DNA from 4 places in the Sodalis sp. RH21 genome. Region 2 is predicted to be linked to each of the others. Evidence: predicted binding sites of a transcription regulator. Region 2 holds the regulator's gene; each other region holds the start of a gene.
The links. Region 2 encodes CRP, which controls carbon source genes, mostly activating them, when cyclic AMP is high. Its sites were predicted from a motif close to ATGTGANNNNNNTCACAT; they were not measured.
Positions count from the first base shown of each region.

Region 1: a site for CRP is predicted at 2,473-2,490, ahead of adhE (bifunctional acetaldehyde-CoA/alcohol dehydrogenase). Genes of this name have one in related genera too.
Region 3: a site for CRP is predicted at 2,957-2,974, ahead of rhaB (rhamnulokinase). Genes of this name have one in related genera too.
Region 4: a site for CRP is predicted at 2,556-2,573, ahead of ACL2XP_RS04520 (enolase C-terminal domain-like protein). Genes of this name have one in related genera too.

Region 1 is NZ_CP178732.1:2,046,088-2,050,634, forward strand. Features, by position in the region: gene iolG (inositol 2-dehydrogenase) at 1-794, shown strand, start outside; gene ACL2XP_RS09285 (DMT family transporter) at 1,121-1,996, shown strand; gene adhE (bifunctional acetaldehyde-CoA/alcohol dehydrogenase) at 2,724-4,547, shown strand, end outside.
Region 2 is NZ_CP178732.1:218,915-223,461, forward strand. Features, by position in the region: gene ACL2XP_RS00970 (YccS/YhfK family putative transporter) at 1-1,759, opposite strand, end outside; gene crp (cAMP-activated global transcriptional regulator CRP) at 1,832-2,464, opposite strand; gene ACL2XP_RS00980 (OsmC family protein) at 2,779-3,201, shown strand; gene ACL2XP_RS00985 (phosphoribulokinase) at 3,252-4,121, opposite strand; gene ACL2XP_RS00990 (YheU family protein) at 4,224-4,469, opposite strand.
Region 3 is NZ_CP178732.1:634,017-638,563, reverse strand. Features, by position in the region: gene rhaD (rhamnulose-1-phosphate aldolase) at 1-109, opposite strand, end outside; gene ACL2XP_RS02960 (L-rhamnose isomerase) at 122-1,378, opposite strand; gene rhaB (rhamnulokinase) at 1,375-2,847, opposite strand; gene rhaS (HTH-type transcriptional activator RhaS) at 3,183-4,016, shown strand; gene rhaR (HTH-type transcriptional activator RhaR) at 4,119-4,547, shown strand, end outside.
Region 4 is NZ_CP178732.1:982,541-987,087, reverse strand. Features, by position in the region: gene ACL2XP_RS04525 (MFS transporter) at 1-781, opposite strand, end outside; gene ACL2XP_RS04520 (enolase C-terminal domain-like protein) at 1,110-2,363, opposite strand; gene ACL2XP_RS04515 (SDR family oxidoreductase) at 2,791-3,558, shown strand; gene ACL2XP_RS04510 (MFS transporter) at 3,661-4,547, shown strand, end outside.

The DNA.
Region 1 (4,547 bases), 1.8 Mb from region 2:
CGTCAGCAAGCGACACTCATGCCGATCTGATTGAGATGGCTGCCATCAATGGGAAGGCCATCTTTTGCGAGAAACCTATCCACCTTGATCCTGCACGTGTGCTTAAATGTTTAACGACGGTCAAAAAACATAATGTACCGTTGATTATGGGATTTAATCGGCGATTTGATCCGCAATTCGGTCGAGTTAAATTACTTGCGGATGAAGGGAGAATTGGAAAGAGAGAATCGCTTTTGATTATATCAAGGGACCCGTCTCCTCCCCCTATCGGATATGTAAAAACGTCTGGTGGGCTTTTTCGTGACATGATGATTCACGATTTTGATATGGCCAGATTTATTATGGAGGAAGAACCGGAATCTGTTTTTTCCCAAGGCAGTAATTTAGTTGATCCTGAAATTGGTCATGTCGATGATATCGATACTGCGTTTGTGACATTGAAGTTTCCTTCAGGAGCCATTGCAACCATCGTTAATAGCCGTCGTTCTGCTTATGGTTATGATCAGCGAATTGAGTTGCATGGTTCTAAAGGAATGCTGCAAGCTGGCAACATCTATGAAAACCAGGTATCAGTCTGGAATGACTCCGGAAGAATGTATGCGCCCCTGGAAGATTTTTATCTTCAGCGCTATAGGGACGCTTATGTTGCGGAATTAGAGCATTTTATTTCTGTGATGAGAGGGGATGGACCTCCGCAATGCACCGGCGAGGATGGGAAAAAAGCGCTATTCATTGCCGTGATAGCATACCAATCTCTTAAAGATCATAAAGAATTGGCTATCAATTATTTTTGAATATGAATGATTACTCAACCCGTTTAGTCTGCCCTCACGTTTCTGGCGGCTAGTGAAAGAGTGTTGCAAAGAATTTTTGGCCATAAGGATATGGCCAAAGAGGGGGCTTTGACATGCAGATAAAATAAATAGATATTTTGTTTAAACATAACTCAGTGTCTTATCGTACTCTAATGAGCCATATCCATTTTTATTGAAGAATATTACTCAATATTGTTGGTACTATGCAGTTTTCAACCATTGGCATGTCGATAACATGCTTGAATATTCCGCCGATATTAATAATAAAAATGGTCAGAAAATTTTAATTCTCTGAGGCATCGTTAATGACCCAGCAACGTAAAGCCGATTTATTACTGGTCCTGACCACCTTTATAGCCGCCTGTGGCTGGATATTTTCCCGTGAAGCCATTACAGGTATGCCCGTATTTGCCTTTCTTGGACTGCGCTTTCTTTTCGCATCGATGTGCCTCCTGCCGTTCTGGGGGGGACAGCGGATCTCACGTCGTCAGTGGATACCGGCGTTGATAAGCGGCTTGTGGCTGGCATTGAACATGTGCTTATGGATCTACTCGGTATCCACCACCCCTTCTCTTGGTGAAGGGGCATTCATTATGAGTTTGTCCATGCTGTTCGTACCTCTTGTCGCATGGGGTTTGATGAAAATTCGACCGCTGAGCGCTTATTGGGAATGCTTACCGCTGGCGATGATTGGGCTTGGCCTGTTGAGCTTGCATCAACCGATAACATTTCATCCCAGCCAGGGCTGGTTTCTGCTCACAGCCATAGTCCAGGCGGTGTCATTTTGCTATACCAGCCGCTGCTCACGCAAGGTACCGTTGATTCCGCTCACGACGGTACAACTCGCGTGTACCGGTGTCAGTGGTCTGGTGTTGTCCCTGTTTCTGGAACAGTGGTCGCAACCTTTTTCTCTCCCAACGGGCCTGTGGCTTTTGGCCAGTATCCTAATCGCCACCAGTCTGCGCTTTGGATTACAGCTTAAGGGACAAAAGTACGCCACCCCTGCTAATGCCGCCATTATCATGATTCTTGAACCTTTACTCACAGTGATTGCTGCTGCCTTCTGGTATGGCGAACATTTGCCTGTTCAGCAAATTATCGGCGGGCTTTTGATCCTAGTTGCGCAATTTTTTTACCGCTGGCGGACTCTCGTCCGCCCCGCGGTCGAGGGAAGATCTTAGTAAAGCTCCGTCTTACTGGTTAAGCCCGCATTGATAGCCGCATTCAGTACGATACGTAGCGGGAATGACACACTAGTCAGGAATATTTTCGGAAAATATTTTCATTTATCCTATGTTGCAGAATTTTTAACTCTTTTTAAAAAGATTGGATTTCAATCTTTTTTGATATTTTGTGTAATTTTTGTTCAGTGACATTTTCCTGAATTTATCGCGTTAATTTATTAACGGCATAAGGAAAACAAAACTATTACATAATGTTAACATGCTGTTTGTAGGGTTTCCAATTTTATCCTTTTTTATTTAAACGTATGATAATTTTAAATTAATATAAGATTATCATTTGTATCTCTTGACGATGCTTCAAAGAATAAATGTTGTGTAAAGCCTTTTGTTTTTCACATTTTAAGAACTATCTATTATCCCATCATTAACATTTCCTGCCGATCTTTAAAGTGATTCAAGACAGACTTGTTTATATTTGATCTATATCTCAAAACGAAATGTTTTTTTTAATGAAAATGAAATCGAATTAATATTATCGATATGTGGTATTTCAAATTCACTGAACGCCATCAAGGACAATCATCCGGCTGCAAGTGACTTGGCCTACCAGCTCTTTTAACTAAAAACTGGCAACTCACCGGGTCTGAATCTAGGCATTGACGTTCTGTGGGAGAGATGAAGAGTTTTTACTTAAAACAGTTTTATCCCTATAGGAGAAATGCTTATGTCAATCGTTTCAAACACAGCTGAACTGGACGCCCTGGTGTCCCGTGTATACCAAGCTCAGCGCGAATACGCCAATTTTTCCCAGGAGCAGGTGGACAAAATTTTCCGCGCCGCCGCCCTGGCCGCCGCCGATGCGCGCATCCCCCTCGCCAAGATGGCCGTAGCCGAATCCGGCATGGGTATTGTGGAAGATAAAGTGATTAAAAACCATTTTGCTTCCGAATATATCTATAACGCCTATAAAGATGAAAAAACCTGCGGCATCCTGGCGCAGGACGATACCTTCGGCACCATCACCATCGCCGAACCCATCGGTATCATCTGCGGTATCGTGCCCACCACCAACCCAACCTCAACGGCGATTTTCAAGGCGCTAATCTGCCTGAAAACCCGTAACGGCATTATTTTTTCCCCACACCCGCGCGCCAAGAACGCCACTAACCGTGCGGCGGAAATCGTGCTCAAAGCCGCAGTAGCCGCCGGTGCGCCGAAAGATATTATCGGCTGGATCGACGAGCCGACGGTTGAATTGTCCAACCAGCTGATGCATCACCCGCTGGTCAACCTGATCCTCGCCACCGGCGGACCGGGCATGGTCAAGGCGGCCTATAGCTCCGGTAAACCGGCCATCGGCGTCGGCGCCGGCAACACGCCGGTGGTGGTGGATGAAACTGCGGATATTAAACGCGTGGTGGCGTCCATCCTGATGTCGAAGACTTTCGATAACGGCGTGATCTGCGCCTCCGAACAGTCGGTTATCGTGGTTGAACAGGTTTATGACGCGGTGCGCGAACGTTTTGCCAGCCACGGCGGTTACATGCTGCGCGGCGGCGAACTGAAGGCCGTGCAGGGCATTATCCTGAATCATGGCGCGCTCAATGCAGGCATCGTCGGCCAGCCGGCGGCTAAAATTGCCGAGATGGCCGGTCTAAAGGTACCAGGCAATACCAAGGTATTGATTGGCGAAGTGACCGTGATCGATGAGTCCGAACCGTTTGCTCACGAAAAACTGTCGCCGATGCTGGCCATGTATTGCGCCAAGGACTTTGAAGACGCCGTGATCAAAGCGGAAAAACTGGTGGAAATGGGCGGTATCGGCCACACCTCCTGCCTGTATATCGATCAGGACAACCAGCCGGAGCGCGTGAATTACTTCGGCGATAAAATGAAGACCGCGCGCATTCTTATCAATTCGCCGGCATCTCAAGGCGGCATCGGCGACCTGTATAACTTCAAGCTGGCGCCCTCCCTGACGCTGGGCTGTGGTTCCTGGGGCGGTAACTCGATCTCCGAGAACGTCGGGGTCAAACATCTGATCAATAAAAAAACCGTGGCCAAGCGAGCTGAAAATATGATGTGGCATAAGCTTCCCAAATCCATCTATTTCCGTCGGGGTTCATTACCCATCGCCCTAAACGAAGCGGCCAGCGACGGTGCAAAACGCGCGTTTATCGTCACCGACCGTTATCTGTTCAATAACGGCTACGCCGATCAGATCACCTCGGTGCTGAAAAATCACGGCATCGAAACCGATGTCTTTTTTGAAGTGGAAGCCGATCCGACCCTGAGCATAGTGCGCAAAGGCGCCGAGCAGATGATGTCGTTTAAACCCGACGTGATCATCGCCCTGGGCGGTGGTTCCCCAATGGATGCCGCTAAAATCATGTGGGTGATGTACGAACATCCGGGCACCCCGTTCGAAGAACTGGCCCTGCGCTTTATGGATATCCGTAAACGTATTTATAAATTCCCGAAAATGGGCGTCAAGGCCAAGATGATCGCGGTGACCACCACTTCGGGCACCGGTTCGGAAGTCACTCCG
Region 2 (4,547 bases):
CGATAAACTGGCTGTGCGTCACCCATAAACGCATATCGGACAGGTAGCGGGAGTTGAAAGCCGGCTCCCGCATCGCCTGGCTGAGCGAGGTAAACAGCGCGTTATGGCCCTGGTTGACCCGCATGCGCGCATAGGCCAGCGCCGCCGGTTCCGCCACCGGCTGCAACAGCAGGCGCAGCGCTTCCTGATCCCGCTCCAGCGCCAGATGCGCATTTTTACGCAACAGCCCGCTCTGCCACTGCGGCCACAGCCACAACATGCCGCCAAACGCCAGCATACAGCCAAGCAGCGTGTCCACCAGCCGCGGCACCAGGAAATGCGCGCCGTTAAGCGACAGCAGTTGCAGCGTATAGACGGCGGTCACGGTCATGCCAGTCATCGCCAGGCCATAGTTTTTGCGCAGCACCAGATAGGCCGCCAGGGTCAGGACCAGCATGCACAGCAAGATCGTACCGTCGCCCAGTTCCAGCCGCAGGGTGCCGGCGGCGATAAACAACCCCGCCAGCGTCCCCAGCGCCCGGTGCTGGATGCGGACCCGGGTGGCGTTATAACCGTTCTGGCTGACGAACATCACCGTCATTAAAATCCAGTACGGTTTGGGCAGGTTAAACATCAATCCGAAACTGCTGCCGATCGCCAGTATCACCCCTAAACGGGCGGCGTTGCGCAGGGCCATGGACTTCAGGGAACAGTAGCTTATCAGCGCGTGCCAGAACGAAAGCCGCTGCTGATTGTCGGCCATCACGTCGCGGCGGTATAGGGGACGCTGGGTGCGCAGCAGGCGCGCGATGCGGCTGAAGTGATAATAACAAAAATGGCCGACTGGATTGTCGGGGTTGCGTTCGGCGATTTTTTCCAGCGCCGAGAGTGCGCTGGCCATGGTAAAGCGCCCCGGCGGCCGGTGGTACAGGATATCGTCGGCCAGCACCCGCAGCCGCGCCGCAATCACCCGCGCGTTATAGCGGATGACCGCCTCCGCGTGGCTTTGTTCCACCAGCTTTTGCACTTCGTCGGGCTGATGCAGGCTGACGGCGATATGTTCCTGTAAATCCAGCGCGACCTGGAAGGCGCGCAGCAGGCGTTTATATTGCTGTTGATGAGTGGCGGAGAGCATATGCAATTGCTGATAAACCTGCGCTATCAGGTCAATCACCGTTTGCTGGCGGGCAAACAGCGGCGGCAAAGCGGTCTCCGGGTCGGTATGCTGCGTCAGCAGGCTATATTTCGCCTCGATATAATCCGCCAGTTCCCGGTACAGCAGGCTGAGGGTTTCCCGCATCGGCTGCTCTTTCCACAGCCAGAACCACAGGCCGTTGAATAATCCGTACCAGGCGGTACCGGCAATATATAACAGCGGCGGCACGCCAAAAGGCACATTGCCGGCCAGGCCGAGGGTAAAGATGGCGGCGATAAGGGCGGCGGGCAATAAGCGCCCGTGCAGCGGGCTTATCTCGCCGGTCACGCCGAACAGCAGCGCCAGGCCGAACATAATCACGGGCAGCGGCACCGCCAGATGCAGCAACACTTGGATAAGCGTACTGCTAAGGGCGAACAGCAGGCCGCCGATGGCCAGGCGTTTAAAAAAACGTTTATGCAGGGTATCCAGGCCGGCGATATTGCAACAGGCGGGCACCAAAGAGAACAGCAGGCCGTTTTGCAGGCTGCCGAATAGCAGGCCTACCGCCACGGGCAGGCATAATACGATTGTTTGCCGTAAGGCGTAGTTAACTTCGGGGTGATAAATCAGCCTGCGCCACATAGGATCTATGGGCAAACCGTCGGCCGGCGGAAAAAGCGTGGCACAGAGCACCACGCCTGTCTTAAAACGCTATCAGCGCGTACCGTAAACGACAATGGTTTTACCGTGTGCGGAGATAAGGTTCTGATCTTCCAACATTTTAAGGATACGGCCTACTGTTTCACGCGAGCAGCCGACAATCTGACCGATTTCCTGACGGGTAATCTTGATTTGCATGCCGTCGGGATGCGTCATGGCGTCGGGTTGCTTCGCCAAATTCAGCAAAGTCTGGGCAATGCGCCCGGTAACGTCGAGAAACGCCAGGTTACCGACTTTTTCCGAGGTCACCTGCAAACGGCTGGCCATTTGCGCGGATAAACGCATGAGGATATCGGGATTGACCTGTATGAGCTGCCGGAATTTTTTATAAGAAATCTCGGCCACCTCACAGGCGGTTTTAGCCCGTACCCAGGCGCTGCGTTCCTGGCCTTCCTCGAATAAGCCTAATTCACCGATGAAATCCCCCTGGTTGAGATAGGAGAGGATCATCTCTTTGCCTTCTTCATCTTTAATCAGCACCGCGACGGCGCCCTTGACGATGTAGTAAAGCGTTTCTGCTTTTTCGCCCTGATGTATAAGCGTACTCTTCGATGGATACTTATGAATATGGCAATGAGACAGGAACCATTCGAGAGTAGGGTCTGTTTGCGGTTTGCCGAGAACCATTCGCTGTTATCCTCTTTTGTCATCGCTGTCCCTGAGTCAGGACATCGTATTCCCTGTTACGGCGCGGTATTTTTCTCTTACTCCGCGTTAACGGAGCGACGTAAGGGAACTTATTAGGGTCTGGTATTTTATGATGTTCCGATCGAGCTCTTGCCCTTTCAATATCAATGAGGCCGATCCAGCCTTGTTTTTAGCATAGGTTTGAAGCAGTGTCTTCTGTTGTCTTGCATCAGCATGAAGTATGTTCGGTAACATTGCCACTTTTCCAGCAAAAATGTAGTCTGCTGGAAAGCTTTTTATCTGGAGTCATCATAATGCAGGCACGAGTAAAATGGGTAGAAGGGTTATCTTTTATAGGCGAATCATCCTCCGGCCATCAGATTTTAATGGATGGCAATGCCGGGGAGAAGGCGCCCAGCCCCATGGAAATGGTATTGATGTCGGTCGGCGGCTGTAGCGCCATCGATGTTGTCTCGATTTTACAAAAGGGGCGGCAGGACGTGCGGGACTGCGAGGTGAAACTCACCTCCGAGCGCCGTGAAGAGGCGCCCAGGCTGTTTACCCATATCAATCTGCATTTTATCGTGACCGGCGCCGGCCTGACCGATAAGGCGGTTGAACGGGCGGTCGCGCTGTCGGCGGAAAAATATTGTTCCGTTTCCCTGATGCTCGGCGCGTCGGTCAATGTGACCCACAGCTTTGAAGTGCGCGCCGAACGCCACGCTCCCGCCGCATAACCGACCCACGCGCGCCGCGCTTAGTCGCGGCGTATCAATAGCTCCCGCGCTTACTTGATTTCTTTCCCTTCCAGCAATTGCTGCACCAGCGGCCCCACGATCAGCTCCATGGCCAGGCCCATTTTGCCGCCGGGAACCACCAGGGTATTGATATTGGAAATAAACGAACCCTGCAACATGGCCAGCAGGTAAGGAAAATCAATATGATTCAAACTGCGGAAATGAATAACGACAAAGCTTTCATCAAGCGAAGGAATCGCCTTGGCGGCGAAAGGATTTGACGTATCAACGGTGGGAACCCGCTGGAAATTGATATGGGTACGGGAAAATTGCGGCGTGATGTAATTAATGTAATCTTCCATCGACCGCACCACCGAATCCATCACCGCCTCGCGGGAATGCCCACGCTCGCCGGTATCGCGCACCAGTTTCTGAATCCATTCAAGATTAACGATGGGCACCACCCCCACCAGCAGATCCACATGCTGCGCCACATCATGGCGATCGGTGACCACGCCGCCGTGCAGCCCTTCGTAAAACAGCACGTCGGTCGGCTCCGGCAGCGGCTGCCAGGGGGTAAACGTGCCGGGAACCTGATTGTACGGCACGGCTTCATCGTAGGTATGCAGATACTTGCGCGACTCGCCCTGTCCGGACAGCCCGTATTGCTGGAGCGTACGCTCCAGTAAACCGAAATCATTGGCTTCCGGTCCGAAATAGCTGATATGGCGGCCAAGATCGCGGGCTTTGCGGATCGCCATATCCATTTCCGGCCGGGTGAAATGATGAAAGCTATCCCCTTCCAGCTCCGCGGCGTTGATTTTCAGCTGTTGGAAAATTTTACGAAACGCCAGGCTGGTGGTGGTGGTGCCCGCCCCGCTGGAGCCGGTAACGGCAATAATTGGGTGTTTTGTCGACATGGTAACCCTATGCTCGGTTGAAACGCTGCGTGATTAACATATGCCAGGCACTCAAGCCCAGGATAATTGTTATCATGTTTAGCGACGCCGGGCCAGCGCGCTTTATTCTTCGCGCGCCGGATCGTCAGGCTGGGCGTTGAATTGGCTGCGGGGCATGATATTAATATTTTCATGGAGTTCCGACCACACCACCACCGCTTCCCCGCGCTTGAGCTGGCGTTTGACATCCTCGACTTTTTGCGCCAGGGTCTTTTCCCGTTCGCCGTAATCGGTGCCCTCGCGCAGCACAAAGGATTCGATCAGGTTATACAGCGTTTCCGGATCGATTTGTTCCCATGGAATGATCACGTTATTATGTCCCGATAGTCAATAAATCAACATGTTGACGAAATTTCACCTGTTAAGGCTTGTGCAGCTTCAGCGGCG
Region 3 (4,547 bases), 420 kb from region 2:
GGCGCAGGCTGACATTGCCGCCGTTGCGCTCATCCCAGCCTTTAAGCCACATGTCGGTGGTCGCTTTCACCATGCCCTGCACAAACCAGGAAGTCAGTATTGTTTGCATAATTTGCTACCCTCAACGTTTACTTAAAGTGGAACTTTCATACTCGCGTACCGTTTGCAGCCAATCGCCGCCTACCGGCACATCATGTGATTGGCAATATTTGTCCCACACCGCCTGCCAAGGCAGCGATTTTTGTTCTTCCAGCAGCGCCAGGCGCGCCGTGTAGTCGCCCTGCTGTTCCAGCAGACGCAGTTTTTCAGTGGGTTCCAGCAGCGCGCGCAGCAACGCTTTTTTCATATTGCGGGTGCCGATAACCCAGGCGGCGATGCGATTGATGGAGGCATCGAAGAAATCCAGGCCGATATGTACGCGGTTAAACAGCTTTTGGCGTACGATTTCGCTGGCGATGGCTTGGGTTTCATCATCCAGCAATACCACATGGTCGCTGTCCCAGCGCACCGGGCGGCTCACATGCAGCAGCAGGCGCGGCACATACAAAATGGCGCTGGAGATCTTGTCGGAGATCACTTCGGTGGGATGGAAATGGCCGGCGTCAAGACACAATGCGGTGCCGCGGCTGGTGGCATATCCCAGGCAAAATTCGCTGGAACCGACGGTATAGCTCTCCGCGCCGATGCCGAACAGCTTGCTTTCCACGGCGTCGATATGGTGATTGGCATCGAGTTTTTCCGCGATAACTTCATCCAGTGCCGACTGCAGCCGCTGGCGCGGCGCCAGGCGATCGATGGTGACATCTTTCATGCCGTCGGGAACCCAGATGTTCATCACCGAGGCGGTGCCCAGCTCGCGGCCGAAATAGGCCGAAATGCGGCGGCTGGCCTGGCAATGTTCAATCCAGAACTGGCGAATGCCTTTATCGGCATGGGACAAGGTAAAACCGTCGGCGCTCAGCGGATGGGAAAAGCAGGTGGGGTTGAAGTCCAGCCCCAGTTGATGCTCCCGCGCCCAGCTAACCCAGCGGGCAAAATGTTTGGGTTCGATTTCGTTGCGTTCGACTTTGCCTTCGGCCTCCAAATAGATGGCGTGCAGGTTCAGACGTTTCGGCCCCGGGATCAGGCTGAACGCCTGTTCCAAATCGGCCCGCAGTTCCTGGGCGTTATGGGCTTTGCCGAAATAGTTGCCGGTAGCCTGGATTCCCCCGGTCAGGGCGCCGCCGGTATTTTCAAACCCGGCCACGTCATCCCCCTGCCAGCAGTGCATGGATACCGGCAGGGTATCGAGTAATTCCAGGGCGCCGTCGACATTGACATCGATATCGGCAAACCTTTGTTTGGCCAATTGCCAGGCTTGTTCTACGGATTGACTCATAATAAGACTTCCTCTTTCAGGTGGCAGAGCGCCAAAAAACGTTGCCAATAGGTAGCGAAATGGGGATCTGGATTAGGGGTGTAATAACGCGCGGCGAAATTCTCTTCCACCGCGTCGCGCCAGACGGCGACGTCCTTGACTTCATCAAGGGCCATCAGTTGACAGCCAATATTGCCCAGGGTCGACGCTTCCACCGGACCGGCGGTTACCTGGATCTGGCAAGTATCGGCGCAAAGTTGGTTGAGCAGATCGTTCTGGCAGCCGCCGCCGACGATATGCAGGCCGGTCAGCGGCGCCGCGCGCAGGGAGGCCAATTCCAGCAGCACCTGCCGGTAGAGCATGGCCAGGCTGTCGAAAATGCAGCGCGCCAGGGCGGCGGCGTCCTCTGGCACCGGCTGGCCGTTTTCGCGGCAGAACTGGCGAATGGCGTCAACCATCGACGGGGGGTTGATAAACCGATCGTCGTTGGGATTGATCAGGCTGCGAAACGGCGTTTGACCGGCGGCCTGCGCCACCAGGCCTTTGAGGTCGTCCACCGCCAGTTCGGCGCAGATGCGCTGCAACAGCCATAAGCCCATGATATTTTTCAGTACCCGGAAACGGCCGTTGATGCCCCCCTCATTGGTAATATTCATGGCCAGCGCGGCGGCATCATTAAACGGCCGTTCGCTGTCGATACCCATCAGGGACCACGTGCCCGAGCTAAGATAGGCGCAGCCGTCGGTATGCAACGGCGCGGCCACCACCGCGCTCGCGGTGTCATGGGTGGCCACGGCGACCACCGGCGCGGCCTGCCCGTTGGGGCTGATCCAATATCCCAGTTTATTGCCCGGAGGCGTTGGAGCGCCCAGCCAACGGCGGGGAATGTCCAGATAATCCAGCAAGGATTGATCCCAGTCCCCAGTGGCCAGATTCAGTAATTGGGTGGTGCTGGCGTTGGTATATTCCCAGTTCAGCGTGCCGGTCAGCCGGAAATAAAAATAATCCGGGATCATGACTAAATGCGCCACTCGCTCCAGGCAGGCCGGCTGCTGCTGACGCCAGGCTTTAAGCTGATATAGGGTGTTAAAAGGCAAAAACTGGATACCGGTACGCTGGTAAATCGTCTCGCGTCCCAAATCCTCCAGCACCGCGGGCATCACGCCGTCGGTACGGTGATCGCGGTAAGAAACCGGGGCGGCGACCCGTTTGCCCGCGGCGTCCAACAAGACGTAATCCACGCCCCAGGTATCGATGCCGATACTGTCGATGACGGTGCCGGCGTTATCCAGCGCCATCAGGCCGGTGAGAATTTCCTGTTCCAGTTTATCCAGATCCCAGCAATCCTGCCCGTCCAGGGAAATAAAGGTATTCGCGAAGCGATGAATTTCTTTAAGGGTTATTTTCTGTGATGCTGAATGCCATTGGGCCAGCATTACCCGGCCGCTGGAAGCACCGAGGTCGACAGCAACAATATTACGCACGGCCATAGTGGATATTCCTCATTAATCCTATGACCGCAGTGTAAGAACATATTTATGCCGCCACCTTCCGGTGAATGCCACCGGTTTGATCGCGGTGGCAGAATCGTAAAGATGAATGTGAATCCCATCACAAAAATATCACTCTGACAATAAATGACCCGATTATTCACGTCGAGATAAATTATCTACCCCGCGCCTGTGATCGCTGCCACAAATTTGATCATCATCGGGCTAATCTTAAAAAAATAACCTAAATGCCGTCAATGGCGGTCATTTATTCAAGGTTAAGTTTCACAATCGCGTCTTATTATGAAACTTCGTAAAATGGTGAGGTAACGAAAATGACGCGACTTTATGGTGAGGATTTTTTTAGTTCCCAAGACGCCACCATCGCCATTGAACCCCGTGTACCGCAAAGCGCTTTCCCCGAGCATTATCATGATTTCTGGGAGATCGTGCTGGTGGAAAAAGGGTCGGGCATTCACGTTTTTAACGATCAGCCTTATGTTTTGGGCAGCGGTACGGTCTGCTTTATTCGCGCCGACGATCATCATTTATTTGAAAACGTCGACGATCTTAATTTGATCAATATCCTGTACCGCGCCCCCGGGAAATTTCGTTTCCTGACGGATATCAGCCGTTTTCTCCCCTCCCAGGACTCGCCGGACAATCAGGTCAACTGGCAGATCAACCATGCCGAAATGCAGTTGGCCAAGCAGTACATCCACACGCTTAGCGAACTTACGGCGGACTCTTCCCCCGAGGGCATCGCGGCCAGCGAAGGACAATTCTTGCAGTTGTTGATCATGTTGCGCCACGGATGTTTTCAAAACGGCGGGGAGGACGGCTCCCGCGAGCAGCGCCTGCAAGAGTTGCTACGCTGGTTGCAGCATAATTTTTATAACGATATCGATTGGCTGGTTCTGGCCGAACAATTTTCACTGCCGCTGCGCACCCTGCATCGCCAGTTAAAGCAGCGGACCGGCATGACGCCCCAGCGTTATCTTAACCGGCTGCGGTTGCTGGAAGCCCGCAAACGCCTGCTGCAAAGCGACAAAACCATTACCGAGATTGCCCATGCCTGTGGTTTTAGCGACAGTAACCATTTCTCCACGCAATTTCGGCGCGAATTTTCCCATTCGCCAAAAATGTTGCGCAGCGGCGACCCGTCATAACGCTCATTTGCCGGGAAATGTGACAAATGCCGCCGATTTCAAATTTTTAATTTCCCCGCCATGCCATTATCTTCTCCCTGATATTTATGCCGGGAGGGTGTGATGGTGTCTGGCCTGAAACTGGCGACAACCGACTATTTCCTGACAAGTAAAAACGGGATAACGGTTGCCGACCGTCATCCCCAGCCGGCGTTCCCTACCCACCACCATGATTTCAACGAATTGGTGATTGTCTGGCGCGGCAACGGGCTGCATATTCTTAATGACGTGCCTTACGCCATCACCTGCGGCGATTTGTTTTATATCAACGCCGGCGACCGGCACAGCTATGAGTCGGTCAACGATCTTGAGCTGGATAATATTCTCTATTGCCGCGACCAGTTGACGCTGGCCGCCGACTGGCGGGCATTGCTACCGGGGAATGAAGCGGCGCAGCCGCAACGCTACTGGCGGTTGAGCACGCCGGGCATGTCGGTGCTGCGCCGGCAGGTGGACGCGCTGGCGCGCGAATGCATGAGGACCGACGCGCTG
Region 4 (4,547 bases), 760 kb from region 2:
CAATGTTGTAGCAAATAGCGATAATACTCACGGTATGCGGATCAAAACCGTGCTGCACTTTCAGGAAGGTGGGATAGAGATCCTGGGTACCGTGGCTGAAAAAGTTAAAGCAGGCCATCAGCACCACCATATATATGCATAGCTTCCAGTGCGTGCGGATAATCGGCAGCAGCGCCACGCTCTCTTTGCGCGCCCTGGCCGCCAGCCATACCGGCGACTCGGGCACTTTGAAGTAAATATAAGGCAACAGCAGCACCGGCAGCGCGCCAATCAGGAACATGCCGCGCCAGCCCACGCTGCCAAAGAATAAGCCGAAGATAATGGCCGCCAATAAATAGCCGGCGGGATAACCCGCCTGGAATATACCCGACATCAGGCCGCGGGAGCGGTCGGGAATCGTTTCCATCGCCAGCGACGAGGCCACCCCCCAGATACCCCCCATCGCCACGCCATAAATCACCCGGAAGGCAATAAATATGGCAAGCGTAGGCGACCAGGCCGACAGCAGTTCAAACAGCGAAAACATCAATACGTTGACCATCAGGATCGGCCGGCGGCCAAATTTTTCCGCCAGGCGCCCGAACAGCAACGCCCCCAGCGGGCGTACCGCCAGAGTCAGCATAATCGAAATGGAAACGCTGGCGATATCGGTATGAAACCAGGAGGCCAGATCGCTTAAGACGAACACCAGGATAAAAAAGTCGAAGGCGTCCAACATCCAGCAGGCAAAGCACGCGAACGCCACATTGCGCTGGGTTGAGGTCCAATTGAACATAGTCATTGTCCTATCTTTAAATTGGCCGCGCATATAAAGTGCGCCTAAATAAGCTATGGTCAGGCAAGCTGCCGGGGATTTTGCGCCCTGTCACCCGATGGTAGATAGCGTGAAAAACGCCGGTTTTGATATGTTAACTATTTGTTTATAGCACGTTATAACAATGGGAATGGAAGGGTTTTGTTACCAACATCGCCAAAGTGTAAATGGCGGTTACAGGGCGACACGGACGGTAAACGGCGCCGGTGGGCAAGGGTCTTGGAGCGGGCGCAACCCGGCGGATAACGGGGATTATCCGCCGGGCCAATGGAAACGAGCCGGAATAAAAGGCGGATTATGGACGGGCGGCGCTGCCGTCCGGGGTCCTGGCCAGGGTCCATGACGGCAGGCCGCCGGCGCAGGGATAAAGACGCGCCTTATCCTCGTCGATATCCACCCCCAGGCCCGGTTTATCGCTGACGTAGGCGTAGCCTTTATCCACTTCGTGGCAGCCCGGGAACACCTCGCGCAGCGCTTCATTAATCGGCGTGTACTCCTGGATACCCAAATTGGTGACGCTTAAATCCAGGTGCAGGTTAGCCGCCACGCCGATGGGGGAAATATCCCCCGGGCCGTGCCAGGCGGTGCGTACGCCGTGCAGCTCGCTCAGCGTGGCCAGTTTTTTGGCCGGGGTGATGCCGCCGATGGTGCTGACATGGCAGCGGATAAAATCGATCAAATTGTTGGTAATAAGCGGACGCCATTCGTTGATATGGGTGAATAGTTCGCCCATGGCAATCGGGGTGGATGACTGGGCGCGCAGCATCTTCAGCCACTCGATATTCTCCGGCGCCACCGGGTCCTCAAGATAAAACAGCTCATATTGTTCCAGGGTCTTGGCCAGATGAATGGCGGCGATGGGCGCGACCCGTTCATGCACATCGTGAATAAATTCAATGCCGAAGCCAAGCTTATTGCGCAGGTGCTCAAATAAGCGCGGCACGCTTTTGACATACGCGTCAGGGTCGAAATAAATGCCCGGGGTGCTGGCGCGCGGCGATCGTTTCGGCAGGATATTTTTTGCCCGTTCCAGCCGGGTCGCGATCAGCTTCAGATCTTCGGTGCCCGCGCCGCCGTACATCCCCATCTGGCAGCGTACGTGCTGATACCCTTCTTCCATCATGGCGCGGATATTATCTTCCACTTCAAATTCGTCGCCGCCGTCGGTATGCCGGTAAAGCGGAATGCCGTCGCGGCATTTCCCGCCCAGCAAATCGTAAACCGGCAGGCCCGCCACTTTGCCTTTGATATCCCATAAGGCCATATCCACGCCGGAAAGCGCATTGTTCATTATGGGGCCGCTGCGCCAGTAGCCGCTGACACAGGCCGACTGCCAGATATCCTCGATGCGCGCCGGGTCCTTACCGATTAAAAACGGCGCCATATACTCTTCGATGGCGGTTTTAACCGCAAAAATGCGCTGGGTGAAGGTGGCGCAGCCCAGGCCGTACAGCCCAGGCTGGTTGGTTTCCACCTTGACCACCGCCAGGTCGATGCCGCCCGGCGCGGTCAGGATGGTTTTGACATTGGTTATTTTCAGGTTTTCCACTCTAGCTCCTTAAATGTTCACGCATCGCCCAGCGCACGGCGATAAATAAATTCATTAAACGCCCTTGGGCGGCGTTTGCCCGGCACAGCTTGCCGGAAGATGACGACATCGACGCCAATCGTTATATGATGTCCTACAAGTTGTCATTTTATATCATTGTATGCTCTCAACCGAAAGCGGGCAGGTAAAATAATGTGCGTCAGATCAAATAATTAAATATAACTTATTGATATATAATATATATAATTTAAAAAATCATTTAATTCCATAGCGCTGTCATTACCTATTTTGTGATCGACTCTTCAAAAATCAACTTAGCCATTTGCTTTAAAGTGGCGCATAAAGCAACGTATATATGAATGATGTCATACAAGTCCGTCATTAGTCATCTTTTAATTATCGGGCTTTTACAACGAGAGGATAGGTTATGTCAGTACTTTTTGATCTTGCAGGGAAAACGGCATTGGTCACCGGATCGGCCCGCGGCTTGGGTTTATCCTACGCGCAGGGTCTGGCCAAGGCCGGCGCTACCGTGATCCTTAACGATATCCGCGCCGGATTGATGGATGAATCGGTGCAAAAGCTGCGTGAGCAAGGTTATCAGGCCCACGGCGTGGCGTTCGACGTCACCGACGAGCACGCCGTCGAACAGGCGTTTAACCAGCTCAACGCGCAGGGGCTGCATATTGATATTTTAATCAATAACGCCGGTATCCAATTCCGCCAGCCCATGGTGGATTTAGCGCTGGAAAATTGGCAGCGGGTGATCGATACCAACCTGACCAGCGCCTTTATTGTCTCCCGCGCCGCGGCCAAACGCATGATAGCGCGCGGCGCGGGCGGAAAAATCATTAATATCGGCTCGTTGACCAGCCAGGCCGCGCGCCCGACGGTAGCTCCGTATACGGCGGCGAAAGGCGGCATAAAAATGCTGACCTGCGCCATGGCGGCGGAATGGGCGCAATTCAATATTCAAACCAATGCCATCGGACCGGGTTATATCCTGACCGATATGAATACCGCCCTGATTGAAGATCAGGAATTCGATACCTGGGTTAAAAGCAGCAATCCGTCGCAGCGCTGGGGCAAACCCGAGGAGTTGATCGGTACCGCGGTCTATCTGTCCTCGGCGGCCTCGGATTACGTGAACGGCCAGATTATCTATGTGGACGGCGGCTGGCTGGCGGTTTTGTAGGGAATAAATCCCGGGCGCCATAGCCGGGCTATTGCGCCGCAGTCGCGCCCATACCGGCCGCGATAACGCCATTATAACTATCACGACTTAGGAATGCGCAACATGAGTCAACCTATGCAAACTCCTCTGGCGCCGGTGCGCTGGAAAAAACTGATCCCGATCGCGTTTATCACTTACAGCCTGGCTTACCTCGATCGCGCCAATTACGGTTTCGGCGCGGCCTCGGGATTGGCCCATGATTTAAATATCACCCCTGGCGTATCATCGTTGCTGGGCGCGCTGTTTTTCCTGGGTTATTTTTTCTTCCAGATACCGGGCGGCATCTATGCGGAAAAACGCAGCGCCAAGGTATTGATCTTTGCCAGCCTGATTTTATGGGGCATTTTGGCCACCGCCACCGGCATGGTAAATAACGTGACCCTGCTGGCCGTGATCCGCTTTTTACTGGGCGTGGCGGAAAGCGTGGTGATGCCGGCCATGCTGGTATTCCTGAGCCATTGGTTTACCAAACAAGAGCGCTCCAAAGCCAATACGTTCCTGTTTTTAGGCAATCCGATAACCGTATTATGGATGTCGATTGTGTCGGGCTATCTGGTGAACTCCTTCGGCTGGCGCGGTATGTTTATCCTGGAAGGCCTGCCCGCCATCGTATGGGCCGCAATCTGGTGGTTTATCTTTGTCGACCGGCCAAAAGAGGCCAAATGGCTGACGGAGCGGGAAAAAGAGGACCTGGAAGCCGCCCTGGCCGCCGAACAGACCGCCATGGCGCCGATTAAAAATTATAGCGAAGCGTTTCGTTCCAAAAAGGTATTGTCCCTGTCGTTTATCCATTTTTTCTGGAATATCGGCATGTACGGTTTCATTATGTGGCTGCCGTCCATTCTTAAAACCGCCTCCGGCCTGGGTATCGTGGCCACCGGCTGGCTGTCCGCGGCGCCCTATGTGCTGGCCGTGCCGTTGATGCTGTCCGCCTCCTGGTTTTCCGATCG